One region of the Nocardioides sp. Z24_21 genome, then DNA from elsewhere that is predicted to be linked to it. Evidence: riboswitches for the same ligand, from Rfam matches in the RefSeq annotation. Region 1 holds a riboswitch; the other holds the start of a gene.

Evidence for each region. A riboswitch is a leader RNA that binds a small molecule or an ion and turns the genes downstream of it on or off. The one in region 1 is predicted to bind thiamine pyrophosphate.
Region 2: linked by a shared signal. The riboswitch ahead of AC3X7Z_RS08510 (thiamine ABC transporter substrate-binding protein) and the one ahead of thiE (thiamine phosphate synthase) in region 1 are both predicted to bind thiamine pyrophosphate.

The regions. Positions count from the first base shown of each region.
Region 1 is NZ_JBYTTH010000004.1:359,256-367,012, forward strand. Features, by position in the region: gene AC3X7Z_RS15200 (FHA domain-containing protein) at 1-311, opposite strand, end outside; tRNA gene AC3X7Z_RS15205 (tRNA-Leu) at 519-602, shown strand; gene thiD (bifunctional hydroxymethylpyrimidine kinase/phosphomethylpyrimidine kinase) at 723-1,532, opposite strand; gene AC3X7Z_RS15215 (thiamine phosphate synthase) at 1,529-2,107, opposite strand; gene AC3X7Z_RS15220 (thiazole synthase) at 2,104-2,916, opposite strand; gene thiS (sulfur carrier protein ThiS) at 2,922-3,122, opposite strand; gene thiO (glycine oxidase ThiO) at 3,128-4,258, opposite strand; gene thiE (thiamine phosphate synthase) at 4,255-4,854, opposite strand; TPP riboswitch at 4,919-5,031, opposite strand; gene AC3X7Z_RS15240 (LacI family DNA-binding transcriptional regulator) at 5,177-6,217, opposite strand; gene AC3X7Z_RS15245 (sugar ABC transporter ATP-binding protein) at 6,374-7,757, shown strand, end outside.
Region 2 is NZ_JBYTTH010000002.1:443,195-450,951, forward strand. Features, by position in the region: gene AC3X7Z_RS08495 (aldehyde dehydrogenase family protein) at 1-1,001, shown strand, start outside; gene AC3X7Z_RS08500 (GNAT family N-acetyltransferase) at 958-1,401, opposite strand; gene AC3X7Z_RS08505 (alpha/beta hydrolase) at 1,398-2,297, opposite strand; TPP riboswitch at 2,357-2,466, shown strand; gene AC3X7Z_RS08510 (thiamine ABC transporter substrate-binding protein) at 2,456-3,538, shown strand; gene AC3X7Z_RS08515 (ABC transporter permease) at 3,535-5,169, shown strand; gene AC3X7Z_RS08520 (ABC transporter ATP-binding protein) at 5,172-6,173, shown strand; gene AC3X7Z_RS08525 (phosphatase PAP2 family protein) at 6,195-7,241, shown strand; gene AC3X7Z_RS08530 (C40 family peptidase) at 7,404-7,757, shown strand, end outside.

The DNA.
Region 1 (7,757 bases):
GCGATGCCGATGGGACCGGTGAACACGTAGCCCTGGGCGTCCGCGTGGTCCTGGAGCTGGTCGACGAGGTCCTGCTCGAGCGCGCGGCCCAGGCCGACGATGCGCTCGAGGTCGGTGGCCGACAGCTCGACGTGGAAGTCGTTGGGGACGAGCCGGCGCTGGCGGCTGAGCACCTGGGCGTTGTTGTCGCACTCGCGCTGGAGGGCCGCGGCGATCTCGACGGGCTGGACGGCGCTGCGGAAGGCCCGGGCGAAGACACCGGAGATCACGGTCTCGAGCCGCTGCTCGAAGCGCTGCAGCGGGTTCGGCATCGGGCCTCCTCTCGTCGCGCTCGGTCGGATCGTCGTGGGCGGGCAGGCATGACCCACCGCCCGGCCGGTGCGGCCGAGCGTACCGGCCGCCCGCCCCCTCGCCACGGTGCCGCCCCGGTCGGCCCGGGATCGCCGCGCCCGTCCGGCACGACCTCCCGGCCGATTGGGAGCCAGCCTCGGCCGTGGGGTAGCCTGAGCCCGCTTCTGGCGCGAGTGGCGGAATAGGCAGACGCGCACGGTTCAGGTCCGTGTGTCCGAAAGGACGTGGGGGTTCAACTCCCCCCTCGCGCACGTGTGACAGGCCCCGGATCCTCGGATCCGGGGCTTCGTCCATTTCGGTGCTGGCGCCGTCGGCTGAGCCACGACCCGGCAGGCATCCCTCCCACGCCGACCCGGCGACCGAGGCCAGATTCACGGGTGCTCTGCGGCGAAGTGGCCGAGCGGTCCGTGGCCGCGGCCGAGCCGCAGGGACGCCCCCCTGCCGAGCGCGCGGGAGACGAAGTCCTTCGCCGTGAGGAGCGCCTGGGCGGGCGGCGCTCCTCCGGCCATCGCCGCGGCCGCTGCCGCTGCGAAGGTGCAGCCGGTGCCGTGGTTGTTGACCGTGTCGACGCGCGGAGCCGACAGGTCGTAGGTCGAGCTGCCGTCCCAGACGACGTCGACGGCCTGGTCGGAGCTGTCGGAGACCGGGTGGCCGCCCGTGATCACGATGACGGCCGGACCGAGCGCTCCCAGGGCACGAGCCGCCTCCCGCTGCTCCGCCATGCAACGGATGGGGGCGCCGAGCAGCACCTCGGCCTCGCGCAGGTTGGGGGTCAGCATGCTGGCATGTGGCAGCAACGCCTCGACGTAGAGGGACTCGGCCTCGGGGTCGAGCAGGCGGTCGCCGCTGGAGGCGACCATCACCGGGTCGACGACGAGGTTGGGCAGTCGACCCGCCGCAGCGAGCTCCGCGACCGCGGAGACGATGGCGGGGGTCGCGAGCATGCCTGTCTTCACCGCGGCGACGGCGAGGTCGTCGAGCACCGCTTCCACCTGGTCGACGACGAACTCCGCGGGCACGACGTGGATACCGGTGACGCCGCAGGTGTTCTGGGCGGTCAGCGCGGTGACGGCGCAGGTGCCGTACACGCCGAGTGCAGCGAACGTCTTGAGGTCGGCCTGGACGCCCGCGCCACCGCTGGAGTCGGAGCCGGCGATGCTGAGGGCGATCGCGGGGGTCACGAGGCCGCCTGCGACAGCGCCACCTGATAGGCGGCCACGAGCTGCGGGGTCCGCATGACCGGCCCCATCACCGCGATCCCGGACGCACCGGCCGCGAGGCACTCCGCGACATCGGTCGGGAACACCCCACCGAGCGCATAGACCGGCGACGCTGCGACGTCGGTGAGCCGGGCCAGCCCGTGGACGCCAAGTGCCGGCCCGTAGCCGGGCTTGGACATGGTGGCGAACACCGGCGAGACCGTGACGTAGTCGCAGCCCTCCTCGCCGGCGGATCCCAGCTCGGGTGCGTCGTGGCAGGAACGGCCGACCAACGAAGGACGAGGCGTCGGGAAGCCATCGCCCGCGGCCAGGTGCACCGCGTCACCGCGAGCGCCGGCGGTGATCAGCATCCCTCCGACGGGGGAGAGGACGGCGCGCAGCTGCTCGGCCAGCTCCGCCCGTTGGGCCTCGGGCAGGTCCTTCTCGCGCAGTACGACGGCGCGCGCGCCGGCCCCGACCGCCGCCACGACGACCTCGACCAGAGGGCCGGAGCACTGGGAACGGTCGGTGAGGACGAGCAACGGCGGCAGGTTCACAGGTCGGCGCGTCCTTGCATCGAGGTGGACGCCTGGGCGTGCCACCGGCGCGGGATCCGCCCGGCCCGGGACGCCAGGCGCCCGGCCTCGACGCCGTGTCGCATGGCCAGGGCCATCCGCTCGGGATCGCGGGCACGGGTCACCGCCGAGGCGAGCAGCACCGCGTCGCACCCGAGCTCCATCGCCAGCGCGGCATCCGAGGCGGTGCCGATGCCTGCGTCGAGGATCACCGGCACCGAGACGAGCTCGCGGATCAGCGCGATGTTGTGACGGTTGGTGATGCCGAGGCCACTGCCGATCGGGGACCCCAGCGGCATCACCGCCGCACATCCGGCGTCGGCGAGCCTGCGGGCGAGGATGGGGTCGTCGCTGGTGTAGGGCAGCACGGTGAATCCGTCGGCGACCAGCTGCTCGGCGGCATCGAGCAGCTCGATCGGGTCGGGCAGCAGCGTCTGCTCGTCGGAGACGACCTCGAGCTTGACCCACCCGGTGTCGAACGCCTCGCGGGCGAGGTGGGCGGTCCGGACCGCCTCGCGGGCGGTCATGCACCCTGCGGTGTTGGGCAGCAGCTGGACCCCGCAGCGATCGAGGACCTCGAGCAGGCCCGTGCTGGTCGCAGTCTCGACCCGACGCAGGGCGATCGTGACCAGCTGCGTCCCTGAGGCCGCGACGGCGCGTTCGAGCGCCTCCAGGCTGGGCACCCCGCCGGTGCCGAGCAGCAGCCGGGAGGCGAACGTCTTCCCGGCCAGCACGAAGGCGTCGCGCTGCTCCTCCGCCTCCAGTGCTGGCGCCACCTGATCCACGGTCATCGTCTTCACCCTCCTGCTGTGGCGGCGAGCAGCTCGATGCTGTCGCCCGGACTGAGCGGTGTCGCGTCCCACCGGCTGCGTGGCACCACCTCGGCATTGACCGCGACCGCGATCCGGTTCCGCTCGTCCACGCGGTCGCGGACCAGTGCTGCGACCGTGACGTGGTCGACGACGTCGGCGGGGACTCCGTTGACGGTGATCTGCACTTCTCTCACCTTCCGAATCGGTCGAGCGCGAACGGCGCCGCGAGCTCGGGGGTGGTTCCGGTGACCAGCAGCTCGGCGAGCGCGTCAGCAGTCACCGGAGTCAGCAGGACACCGTTGCGATGGTGGCCGCACGCCAGCACGAGGCCGGGCATCGTCGACGCTCCGAGGATCGGAGCGTTGTCGGGTGTGCCGGGTCGCGGGCGCGCGAGCGTCTCGACCAGCTCCAGCTCGGTGACGCCCGGCACGACCTCGATCGCGTCGCGCAACAGCTCGTGCACCGCGCCGGCGGTGACCGTGGCGTCGAACCCTCTCTCCTCGACCGTGGCACCGACGACCAGGTGGTCGTCCGCGTAGGGCACGAGGTAGACGTGCCGGCCACGGACCAGGGCGCGCACCGACCCGGCGAGGAGCCCCGAGGCGCCGCGCAACCGCAGGATCTGCCCCTTGACCGGGCGCACCGGCAGCGGTGGCACACCCGGCAGTGACGCGCTGTGCGCGCCGAGCGCCAGGACCACCTGATCGGCCGCCACCGCGGTGCCCCGAGCCAGCTGCAGGCCGACCGCACGGCCGTGGCGCACCCACACCGAGGCCACCCTGGAGGCCACCATGCGGACGCCTGCCGCCTCCGCGGCCGCGCGCAGTGCGGCATGCAACGCACGAGCGTCGACGGAGTGGTCATCGGCCATGCGCAGCGCACCGCGGAGCCGTGGCGTCAGCGCCGGCTCCTGGCGCCGTGCCTCGCGTGCGGTGATCCGCTCAGCCCGGAGCCCGAGCTCGCGCTGGAATGAATGCAGCACGTCGAGGGCGGCTATGTCGTCGGCATCGAACCCGACCACGCACGTGCCGACCGTGCGCAGCCCGACCGCGATGCCGCTTGCCCGCTCCAGCTCAGCCACGAAGGCCGGATAGCGGGCCAACGACGCCCGGCACAGCTCGAGCAGCCGTTCCTCCCCGTAGCCCGCCTCGGCAGCCGGCGCCAGCATCCCGGCCGCGGCATAGGACGCGCCGGTCCCCGGGGCGTCGTCCACCACCGCCACCGACAACCCCTGTTGGGCGCACCGCCAGGCGACTCCCAGCCCGACCAGTCCACCACCGGCGATCGCGACATCGACGACGTCGACGCCAGCGCCACTCATCGCGCCGCGTCCAGGGCCTGCAGGAGCGTGCGGGTGGCCCCGGCGGGATCAGCTGCGTCCGAGATCGCGCTCACCACGGCGACCCCATGGGCACCGGCCGCCAGCAGCTCCGCAACGTGCCGGGCGGTGACTCCGCCGATCGCGATCACCGGGACGTCCACCGCACGGGCCACCGCGCCGACGGCCCGCGGACCCAATGGGTCCGGCAACCCCGCCTTGGTCACCGTGGGATGGGCGGGCCCGACGCCGAGGTAGTCGGCGCCCGCCGCGACCAGGACAGCCGCCCGCTCGGGATCCCGGGCGGTGCCTCCGATCAGGTGCCCGGGACCCGCGACCCGGCGTACGGCTGCGATGGGCAGGTCGTCTGCGCCCAGATGGGTTCCCGCCGCGCCCACGGCGAGCGCCACATCGACGCGGTCGTTGACGATGCAGGTCACCCCGGCCGGTGCGCAGAGCTCCACCACCCGATGCGCGAAGTCGTGGAGCACCCGGTCGGTGCAGTCCTTGGCGCGCACCTGGACCACCGGGGCCCCGGCGCCGACCGCTGCGGCGACCACACCGAGCGCGTCCCTGCCTCCGCGTGCATCGGTGAGCACGTGCAGGCGACCGATCGGGTGGCTCGACGGAGCCCCAGGCACCCGGCTCGATACATGCTCACCAAACATATCCATGCGCGCTCCCTACGCCGGCATTACCCGGTCAGGTTCAAGCGGTCAGCGGCACGTTCAGCCACACTCTCAGCCCGGTCAGTCCGAGCTCCCGCACACAACGATCCCGATCCTACCTCGCCGGGGGCCGACCGGGTCCGCCTCGCCGCCTCAGGGCCCTGAGTCGTTTGTGGCCTCGCCGCGCCGCGCCGACCTGCGTGATTGGTTCGATTCAATCGCGCGGAGCCGGTCGAGGAGCGCGTCGAGGGGCCTAGCCCAGCGTCGAGGTGCGGGCGATCAGCTCGGGGGTGAACTCGATCTGCTGGTGCCGGTGGCCGGGATCGTTGATCTCCTCGATGAGGAGCTCGGCCGCGGCCGCGCCGAGGGCCTGGCGCGGCTGGCGCACCGAGGTGAGGGGCACGGCGGCGCCCGCCGCGAAGGCGATGTCGTCGTAGCCGACGATGGCGAGGTCCTCGGGCACCCGCTGGCCGGTCGAGACCACCTGCTGCAGCAGGCCCAGGGCGATGAGGTCGTTGGCGCAGAAGACCGCGCTCGGACGGCTGCGCCGGGGGAGGCCGGCGAGGCGCTCGCCGGCGAGGCGTCCCTCCTCGAAGTACAGGCCGTCGGTCTCGACGTGGAGGAGGTCGGACTCGGCGAGGCCGGCCTCGTCCCACGCGGCCCGGGCGCCGTCGTAGCGGTCGCGCACCTGGCCGAGCGAGGAGGGGCCGCCGACGAAGGCGACGCGGGTGTGCCCGCGGTCGACGAGGTGCTCGATCGCCACCCGTCCGCCGAGCCGGTCGTCGACCGTGACCGAGCAGAACGCGCCGGTGGTGTTGGAGCGGTCGACGATCACCACCGGCGTGCCGTGGGCGGTGATCCGCGCGAGCGTGGCGGACTCGGGGTCGACCGGTGTGATCAGGATGCCGTCGACCCGCTGCTGCTGCAGGTGTGCCAGGTGGGCGCCCTCGCGGGCGTCGCGGGCGTCGCTGTTGCACAGGAACAGCGAGAGGTCGGCCTTCTCGGCCGCCAGCTCGATGCCGCGGGCGACGTCGGTGAAGAACGGGTTGGTCGCGTCGAGCATGACGTAGGCCAGGGTGTCGCTCCGGCCCATCCGCAGCTGGCGGGCCGACTCGTTGAGCACGAAGCCGAGCTCGCTCATCGCCCGCTCGACGCGCTCACGCGTGCCGACGCTGACCCGGTCGGGACGGTTGAGGACGTTGCTCACGGTGCCGAGGGAGACCTGGGCGAGCTCGGCGACGTCCTTGACCGAAGGCCGACGCCCGTTGCGCAACACGTGGTTGCTCTTCGCCATCGGTCTCCCTCGGGTGTGCGGTCCACAGGAGCGTAGACCAAGGCCGGTGTGAATGAAACGTCACAAGAAAGTCTGCGGATGTGCTTGACGCCTGTGATGACCGCCACTTACGTTGCTTCCCACCTGAAACCTTTCAACACCCCCGGGAAGAGGGCCATGTCCGCCAGCAACACCGTCGCACCGGTGCTCGCGCTGCACGACGTCTCCAAGTCGTTCGGGCCCGTGGTCGCCCTGCGGTCGGGAAGCATCGTCGTCGAGGCGGGCAGCATCCACGCTCTCATCGGCGAGAACGGCGCGGGCAAGTCGACCCTCGTCAAGGTCGTCGCCGGCGTGCACCGCCGTGACTCCGGCACCTTCGAGCTCGACGGTGGCGCCGTCGACTTCGGGTCGACCGCGGAGTCCAAGCAGGCGGGCGTCGCCGTGATCTACCAGGAGCCGACGCTCTTCCCCGACCTGTCGGTCACCGAGAACATCTTCATGGGCCGCCAGCCGCGGGCCCGGGGCCGCCGCATCGACCGCCCCGCGATGTACGCCGAGGCCGAGCGGCTGTTCGCGCGCCTCGGCGTGCGGATCGACCCCCGCCGTCCTGCCGAGGGCCTGTCGATCGCGGACCAGCAGATCATCGAGATCGCCAAGGCGATCTCCCTCGACGCCCGCCTGCTCGTGATGGACGAGCCGACCGCCGCGCTCAGCGGCGTCGAGGTCGAGCGCCTGTTCGCCGTCGCCCGCAGCCTGCGCGCCGAGGGCCGGGCGCTGGTCTTCATCTCCCACCGCTTCGACGAGGTGTTCGCGCTCTGCGACACCGTCACGGTGATGCGCGACGGCTCCTACGTGGACACTCGCCGCATCGACGAGACGACGCCGTCCGAGCTCGTCTCGCTGATGGTCGGCCGCGACGTCGACGAGCTCTTCCCCAAGGTCGCCGCGGAGGTCGGTGAACCCGTCCTGGAGGTCCGTGGGCTCAACCGCACCGGCGTCTTCCACGACATCGACTTCGACGTCCGCGCCGGCGAGATCGTCGCCCTGGCCGGTCTGGTCGGTGCCGGTCGCAGCGAGGTGGCGCGTGCCGTGTTCGGCGTCGACGCCTACGACTCCGGCTCGGTGACGCTGTCCGGCAGGACCGTGAAGCCTCGCGACCCGCGGTCCTCGATCCGCGCCAGGATGGCGTTCATCCCCGAGGACCGGCGCAAGCAGGGGCTGGTCATCGACGCCTCGGTCACCCGCAACGTCGCCGGCGTCATCCGCCGCAGCATCGCGCGCGCCGGGCTGCTGACGGGCGCGATGGAGACCCGGGCCGCCGCGCCGTGGGCCGGCCGGCTCGAGGTCAAGACCAGTGCCCTCGACATGAACGCCGCCACCATGAGCGGCGGCAACCAGCAGAAGGTCGTCATCGCGAAGTGGCTCGCGACCGACCCCAGGCTGCTCATCATCGACGAGCCCACCCGGGGCATCGACGTCGGCACCAAGGCCGAGGTGCACCGCCTGCTGTCCGAGCTGGCCGGGCAGGGCCTCGCGATCTTGATGATCTCCTCCGAGCTGC
Region 2 (7,757 bases), on a different contig from region 1:
CGGTGACCGCCGCCCGGCGCGCCGTCGACGCGACGCAGTGGGGAGGCGACGCCGACCTCCGCGCCGAGGCCGTACGCCGCTTCGCCGCCGCGGTGGCCGAGCACGCCGACGCCCTCGTCGCGCTGATGGCGGCCGAGACCGGCGTGCCGGTCGGCCTGCGCGACGCCCACCTCGACGCCGCGCTCGCGACGATGGCGTCCCGCCGGCCCCAGCCCGCCGCGACGGCCGGGGTGACCGCCGTGGTCACGCCCGCCACCTCGCCGCTGGCCGTGGCGGTCGCGGAGGTCGGGCGGGTCCTCGCCGCGGGAGGCGCCGTCGTGCTCAAGCCCGCCGCCGAGGCCGCGAGCGCCGCGATCGAGCTGGGCCGCATCGGCCTCGACGTGCTGCCGCGCGGCGTGCTCAACGTGGTGACCACCCGCGACGTCGACGTCGCGATCGCCCTCACCCTCGACGACCGCGTCGACGAGGTGTCGCTCACCGGGTCGGCCGTCGTGGCCGAGCGGGTGCACCAGGCCGGCCAGCGCGCCGGCAAGCGGCTGCACCTCGACGTGGGCGGCGCCCAGTCGGTGCGGGTCGGCGAGGACGCCGACCTCGCCGACGTCGTGGCCCGCGCCGCGTCGGCGGTGGCGGCCAACGCCGGCCAGGGCTGCCGCCTCCCGGCGAGCGTGGTCGTGCCGGCGCACCGCCATGGCGAGGCGCTGCAGGTGGCCGTCGAGACCATGCGGGCCGTCGCCGTGGGCGACCCGGCCGACCCCGCCACCGTCTGCGGACCGCTGCGCTCGGCGGTGGCTCGCGACCGGGTGCGGCGCTACCTCGACCTCGCCCGGAGCGAGGGCGGCGACGTCGCGCTGGGCGGTCAGCCCCTCGACCGTCCCGGGTGGTGGTTCGCGCCCACCGTCGTGGGCGGGCTGTCGCCCGACTCGCGGCTGGTCCGCGAGGAGGTGCTCGGCCCGGTGCTCATGGTCGCGGCCGCGCCTGCCTCCTCATCGGGACGTGCATGATGCCGTCCTCGTCGAACTCCGGGCCCGCCACCTCGAAGCCCCACGCCGCGTAGAACGCCGTGAGCGGGGTCTGGGCGTCGAGGCGCACCGCCCGGTCGGCGCACAGCGCCATCGCCTCGTCCATCATCCGCGCCGCGAGCCCGCGCCCGCGGGCGGCCGCAGCGACGACGACGCGGCCGATCCGCAGCGCGTCCCCGTCCTCGAGCACGCGGAGGGTGCCCACCACCTCGTCGCCGTCGTCGAGGAGCACCACGTGGCGGGTGCTCGCCTCGAGGTCGCGGCCGTCGAGGTCGGGGTAGGGGCAGTCCTGCTCGACGACGAACACCTCCTGGCGCAGCCGCCACACGTCGTACGCCAGGCGCGCGGGCAGCTCGTCGACACCGGCGACCAGCACCCTCACCGGACGAACTCCGTGACCCGCCGGAAGGCTCGGGCGCTCTCGGGGACGGCCGGCAGCAGGCCGTAGACGTGGATCAGGTCGGGCTCCTCGACGGCGGTCAGGTCCCACCCGGCCTCCGCGGCGCGCCGGGCCAGCAGCCGGCAGCCGGGGGCGAGCAGGTCGCGGGTGCCGTAGAGCATCAGCGCGCGCGGCAGCCCGGCGAGGTCGCCGAGCGCGGGCGACACCTCGGGCCGCGCGAGGTCGTCGGCCGACCCGGCCCACCACGCGGCGTACGCCTGCGTCTTGCCCATGAACAGCCAGGGGTCGACCGCGTCGAGGGCGAAGGTCTCGGGCGTCGAGGTGGTGAGGTCGACCCAGGGCGCGTGCAGGACGAGCGACGTCGCCGGAGCCAGTCCGCGGTCGCGCATCGACAGCGCCACGGCGAGCGCCAGCCCGCCGCCGGCGGAGTCGCCGGCCAGCACCGCGCCGCCGTCCGCAGCCGCCCACCTCGCGGCGTCCTCGACCAGCGCGTCGTGGGAGTCGGCCCAGGTGTGCTCGGGAGCGAGCGGGTAGTCGGGCAGCACGACGCGTGCGCCGATCGCGTCGGCCAGCCGGGTCGCGTAGCGCACGTGGAAGGGATCGATCGGCGCCATGAAGCCGCCGCCGTGCACGTAGTAGAGCGTGCGGGTCGCCGGACGCCTGCGCGGCGTCAGGACGTAGGAGGGGAAGCCGATGTCGGTGACCGAGACCTCCCAGCGGCGCGCGAATCCCGGCACGACGCGGGTCGGCAGGCTGCGGTCCAGGGTGCGGTGCCACGCCTCGACGCGGGCGCGCTCGGTGGGCTCGTCGTCGAGCTCGCGGGAGCGGCGCAGGACGGGCACGATGCGGGCGAGGAGGTCGTGGCGGCGGCTCGGCATGCCACGCAGCGTAGGGGCGGGTGGGACCCGTCGGCACCGGGTCGGCGCTAGGGTGGGCGCCACGAAGACAGGGGAGCACGTGCAGGCGTGCTGAGAGTGCGGACCAGCCGCAGACCCTCCGAACCTGATCCGGCTAGCACCGGCGATAGGGAGTCCAGATGAAGCACGCGATCCTCCGCCCTGCCCTCACGGCAGTCACCGCGCTGGCCCTGGCCGGCTGCAGCCTCTCCGGCGGGGCGGACGACGACGGGTCCACCGCCACCGAGCCGTCCTCGTCGGCGGCGGGGGCCGAGGGCGGCGGCACCGTCGTCCTGGCCACGCACGAGTCCTTCCACCTGCCCAAGAGGCTGGTGAAGGCGTTCGAGGACGAGACCGGCTACGACCTCGAGGTCCGCGGCGCGGGCGACGCCGGCACCCTGGCCACCAAGCTGAGCCTCACCGCCGACAACCCCATCGCCGACGCCGCCTTCGGCATCGACAACACCTTCGCGTCCCGCCCGCTCGGCGAGGGCGCCTTCGCCGAGGTGACCACGACGGCCACGCCGCCCGAGGAGTACGTCCTGCCTCAGGGTGGCGACCGGCTCGTCCCGGTCGACTCGGCCAACGTCTGCGTCAACGTCGACACCGCCTGGTTCGCCGAGGAGGGCCTCGAGCCCCCGCGCACCCTCGAGGACCTCGCCGACGAGGACTACCGCGACCTCCTGGTCACCCCGGGCGCCTCCACCAGCAGCCCCGGCATGGCCTTCTTCCTCGCCACCGTGGCCGCCTTCGGCGACGCCTGGCCCGACTACTGGACCGACCTGCTCGCCAACGGCGCCAAGGTCGTCGACGGGTGGGAGGACGCCTACTACGGCGACTTCACCGCCGGCTCGGACAACGGCACCCGCCCGATCGTCGTCTCCTACGACTCCTCCCCGGCCTTCACCGTCAGCGGCGGGAGGTCGACGACCGCGGCCCTGCTCGACACCTGCTTCCGGCAGGTCGAGTACGTCGGCGTGCTGGCCGGCGCCGACAACCCCGACGGCGCCGCGGCGCTGGTCGAGTGGCTGCTCAGCGACGAGGTCCAGTCGGCACTGCCCGAGTCGATGTACGTCTTCCCGGTGATGCCCGGCGCGAGCGTCCCCGAGGAGTGGGCCGAGTTCGCCCCGCAGCCGAGCGACCCCTACGAGGTGGACCCGGACGAGATCGCCGCCAACCGCGAGCAGTGGCTGACCGAGTGGACCGACGTCGTCTCGCGATGAGGCGCATCGTCGCGCTCCTCGCGCTGGCCGCGGCGCCGGTGCTGGTGCTCGGCGTCCTCTTCGTGCTGCCGGTGGGCGGGATGCTCGCCGAGGGGTTCGTCGTCGACGGCCGCCTCGCTCCGGGGGCGGTGCTCGACGTCCTCGCCCGCCCGCGGGTGCACCGGGTCGCCTGGTTCACCGTGTGGACGTCGGCCGTCGCCACGCTGCTCGCGGTCGTGCTCGGCCTGCCGGCGGCGTACGCCCTGCACCGGCTCGCGCTGCCCGGACGCGCCGCGGTGCGCGCGGCGCTGCTGGTGCCGTTCGTGCTGCCGACCGTCGTGGTCGGCGTCGCGTTCCGCCAGCTGCTGGGCGAGGGCGGACCGCTCGGCTTCCTGGGCCTCGACGGCACACCCGTCGCCATCGTGTGCGGCCTGGTCTTCTTCAACATCGCGGTCGTGGTGCGCACCGTCGGCGTCGCCTGGGAGTCGCTCGACCCTCGCCCGGGCCAGGCGGCGGCCGCGCTCGGCGCCTCGCCGTGGCAGGTGCTGCGCACGGTCACCCTCCCGGCGCTGCGGCCGGCGATCGTCGGCGCGGCGAGCATCGTCTTCCTCTTCTGCGCGACGGCGTTCGGCATCGTGCTCACCCTCGGCGGGGTCCGGTACGCGACGGTCGAGACCGAGATCTACCTGCTCACCACCACGATCTTCGACCTCCGGGCGGCGGCGGCGCTGTCGGTGCTGCAGATCGTGGTCGTCGTCGGCCTGCTGGCGCTCGCCGCGCGGCTGCGGGCGACACCCGACCCGACGGCCCAGCGGGCCGTGACCCCCGCGCGGGCCGTGCGCCGCGCCGACGCGCCCGTCGTCGTCGCGACGCTGCTGGTGCTCGCCGCGATGCTGCTGCCGATCCTCACGCTGGTCGCCGGCTCGCTCGAGGTCGGCGACGGCTGGGGGCTCGACAACTACCGTGCGCTCACCACCGCCGGGGACAACCAGGCGCTGCTCGTGCCGGTCACGGCGGCGCTGGCCACCAGCCTGCGCACCGCCGTCGACGCGACCTGGATGGCGCTGCTGGTGGGGGTCGCCGTCTCGGTCATCGTCACCCGGCGCTCGCACTCCCTCGCCGAGCGTCGCGTGCGTTCCACCCTCGACGCCTTCTTCATGCTGCCGCTGGGGGTCAGCGCCGTGACGCTCGGCTTCGGCTTCCTGATCACCCTCGACTCGCCGCCGCTCGACCTGCGTGACTCGCCGCTGCTCGTGCCGATGGCGCAGGCGCTCGTGGCGCTGCCGCTCGTCGTACGCACCCTCACCCCGGTGCTCGGCGGGATCGACGACCGCCAGCGGCAGGCCGCCGCGTCCCTGGGCGCGTCCGGGTGGCGGACCCTGCTCACCGTCGACCTTCCCGTGGTCTGGAAGCCGATGCTCGCGGCGAGCGGGTTCGCCTTCGCCGCCTCGCTGGGCGAGTTCGGGGCGACGTCCTTCCTCGCCCGCGACACCAGCCCGACCCTGCCGGTCGTGATCTTCCGGCTGATCGGGCACCCCGGCGAGATGAACTACGGCATGGCGCTGGCCGCGTCCGTCGTCCTCGCCGCGGCCACCGCCGCGGTCATGCTGGCCGTCGAGCGGCTGCGCGTGCCGGGTGTGGGAGCGTTCTGACGATGCTCGAGATCGAGGACGCCTCCGTCCGCTACGGCGACATCGTCGCCGTCGACCACGTGTCGCTCGACCTGGCGGCCGGTCAGGTGCTCGCCGTGCTCGGGCCGTCGGGCTGCGGCAAGTCCACCCTGCTGCGGGCCGTCGCGGGCCTCGAGCCGCTCGCCTCCGGGTCGATCTCGTGGGACGGCGCCGACCTCTCCGGCGTGCCCACGCACAAGCGCGGCTTCGCGCTGATGTTCCAGGACGGCCAGCTCTTCGCCCACCTCACGGTGGCCCGCAACGTGGCCTACGCGCTCCGCCTGCGGCGCACGCCGTCGGCCCGGGTGGCGGCGCGCGTGCGCGAGCTGCTCGACCTCGTGGGCCTCACCGGCTACGACGACCGGCTGCCCGCCACGCTGTCCGGGGGCGAGCGCCAGCGGGTCGCGCTCGCCCGGGCGCTGGCGGTCGAGCCACGGCTGATCCTGCTCGACGAGCCGCTGTCGGCGCTCGACACCACGCTCCGGGAGCGGCTGGCCGGCGACCTGCGCGAGATCCTCGGCGCCGCGGGCACCACCGCCCTGCTGGTCACCCACGACCACGACGAGGCGTTCGCGCTGGCCGACCGGCTCGCGGTGATGCGCGAGGGGAGAGTCGTCCAGCAGGGCGCGATCGACGAGGTCTGGCGCGAGCCCGTCGACGAGGAGACCGCGCTCTTCCTCGGCTACGCGCGCGTGCTGCGCGACGAGCCCGCCGGCCGGGCCCTGCGCGCCGCCGGCCTCCCCGGGGCCGCCGCCGTCGCGTTGCGCCGATCGGCCCTCGTCGTCGATCCGGCCGGCTCGCTGCCCGCCGTGGTCGAGTCGGCCCGGGTGACCCCCGAGCTGGTCCGCCTCGTCGTGGCCGTCGACGGCATCGGCACGACCGACGCGGTGGCGCCCCTCGGCAGTCGGGTGGCGCCCGGCGACGCGGTGTCGCTGCGCGTCGACCCGACGCGTCTCGCTGTGCTGCCGGTCACACCCGCCCCCTGACCCGTCCCTACACTGACGGACGTGTACCGACCGGCCTATGCCCTCCTCGTGGGAGTCGCCGCCACGATGGGCGTCCTGGCCGTCACCGCCGCGCTCGTGCTCGACCGACCACTGGTCGACCCCGAGGGCTTCCTGGGCCCGTCGTGGCTCCGGCTGCCGCTGCTGATCCTCGGCGCGTTCCTGCTCGACCTGCTTCCCCGCACGCTGTGGCAGTCGCGGATGAAGCCCACCCTGATGCCCGACATCGTCCGCGAGCGGATCCGCACCCACTGGGACCGCGAGCGGATCACCCTCGTGGTGCTCGGGCTCGTGTCGTTCTACATCACCTACGTCTGCTACCGGAACCTCAAGTCGTTCCTGCCCTTCATCATGGGCGAGGACAAGTACGACCGCGAGCTGCACCTCGTCGACCGGGCGCTGATGTTCGGCCACGAGCCGGCGACGATCCTGCACACCGTGCTCGGCACCGGCTTCTCCGCGCACATCCTGTCCACGATCTACCTCTGGTTCCTGCCGCTCGTGCCGCTGGCGCTGGCGGCCTGGCTGGTGTGGTCGCGCAACATCACCTTCGGCTACTGGTTCGCCACCTCGCAGTGCCTGGCCTGGTCGCTCGGCACGGCGTCCTACTTCGCGCTGCCCACCCTCGGTCCCGGCTTCCAGTACAGCTACCTCTACGCCGACCTGCCCGAGACCGGCTCGAGCGCGTTGATGGAGGCGCTGTTCTACGGGCGCAAGGGCGTCATCCGCGACGGCGCGGACACCGCCGTGCAGTCGGTCGCCGGCTTCGCCTCGCTCCACGTCGCGATCACCCTGCTCGTGGCGCTGATGGTGCAGTACACGCTGCGCAACAAGGTCCTCCACGTCGTCTTCTGGGCCAACTTCGCGATCACCGTCGTCGCGACGCTCTACTTCGGCTGGCACTACATCGCCGACGACCTCGCCGGCGTCGTGATCGCGCTCTTCTCCTTCTGGCTCGGCGGGCTCGCGAGCGGGCAGAGGTTCGACCGGCACCGGTTGACGAGCCACCCCACCTCCACGACCAGCCAGGTGCCGGTCGACGCAGAGTGATCGCTCTTAGAACTACAGCGGTGTAGTTTGCAAGTCGACACGCCGGGCGTTCCTGAGAAAGTTGGGGAAAGTGTTCCCAGTGTGACGAAAGTTCTCTAACGTGGCACGAGTTGCCCGTGCGAAGGGGAAGTCGCACGGGCCCCGCGACCACGAGGGAGCCCCGTGCCCGACACCGCACCGCAGCACCACGAGCCCACGCGTCGTACGGCCGCGCGCTGGGCCGGTGCCGTCGTGCTGGTCGCCGGCCTCGCCGTCGGCGGCGGGCACGCGGCCCACGCGGACGGCGACCCGGTGCCGAGCGAGGCCGACGTCGCCGCCGCCCAGGACCGGGCGAGTGCCAAGGAGCGCGACGTCGCGGCCGTCCAGGCCGACCTGATCCGCGCCAACCTCACGCTCGACGGGGCGGCCGAGCAGGCCGCGCGCGCCGCCGAGGCGTGGAACGGCGCCCGCTGGCGCGCCGAGCAGGCCCGCGCCGACGCGGAGGAGGCGAAGGCCGCCGCCGAGGACGCGCGCGCG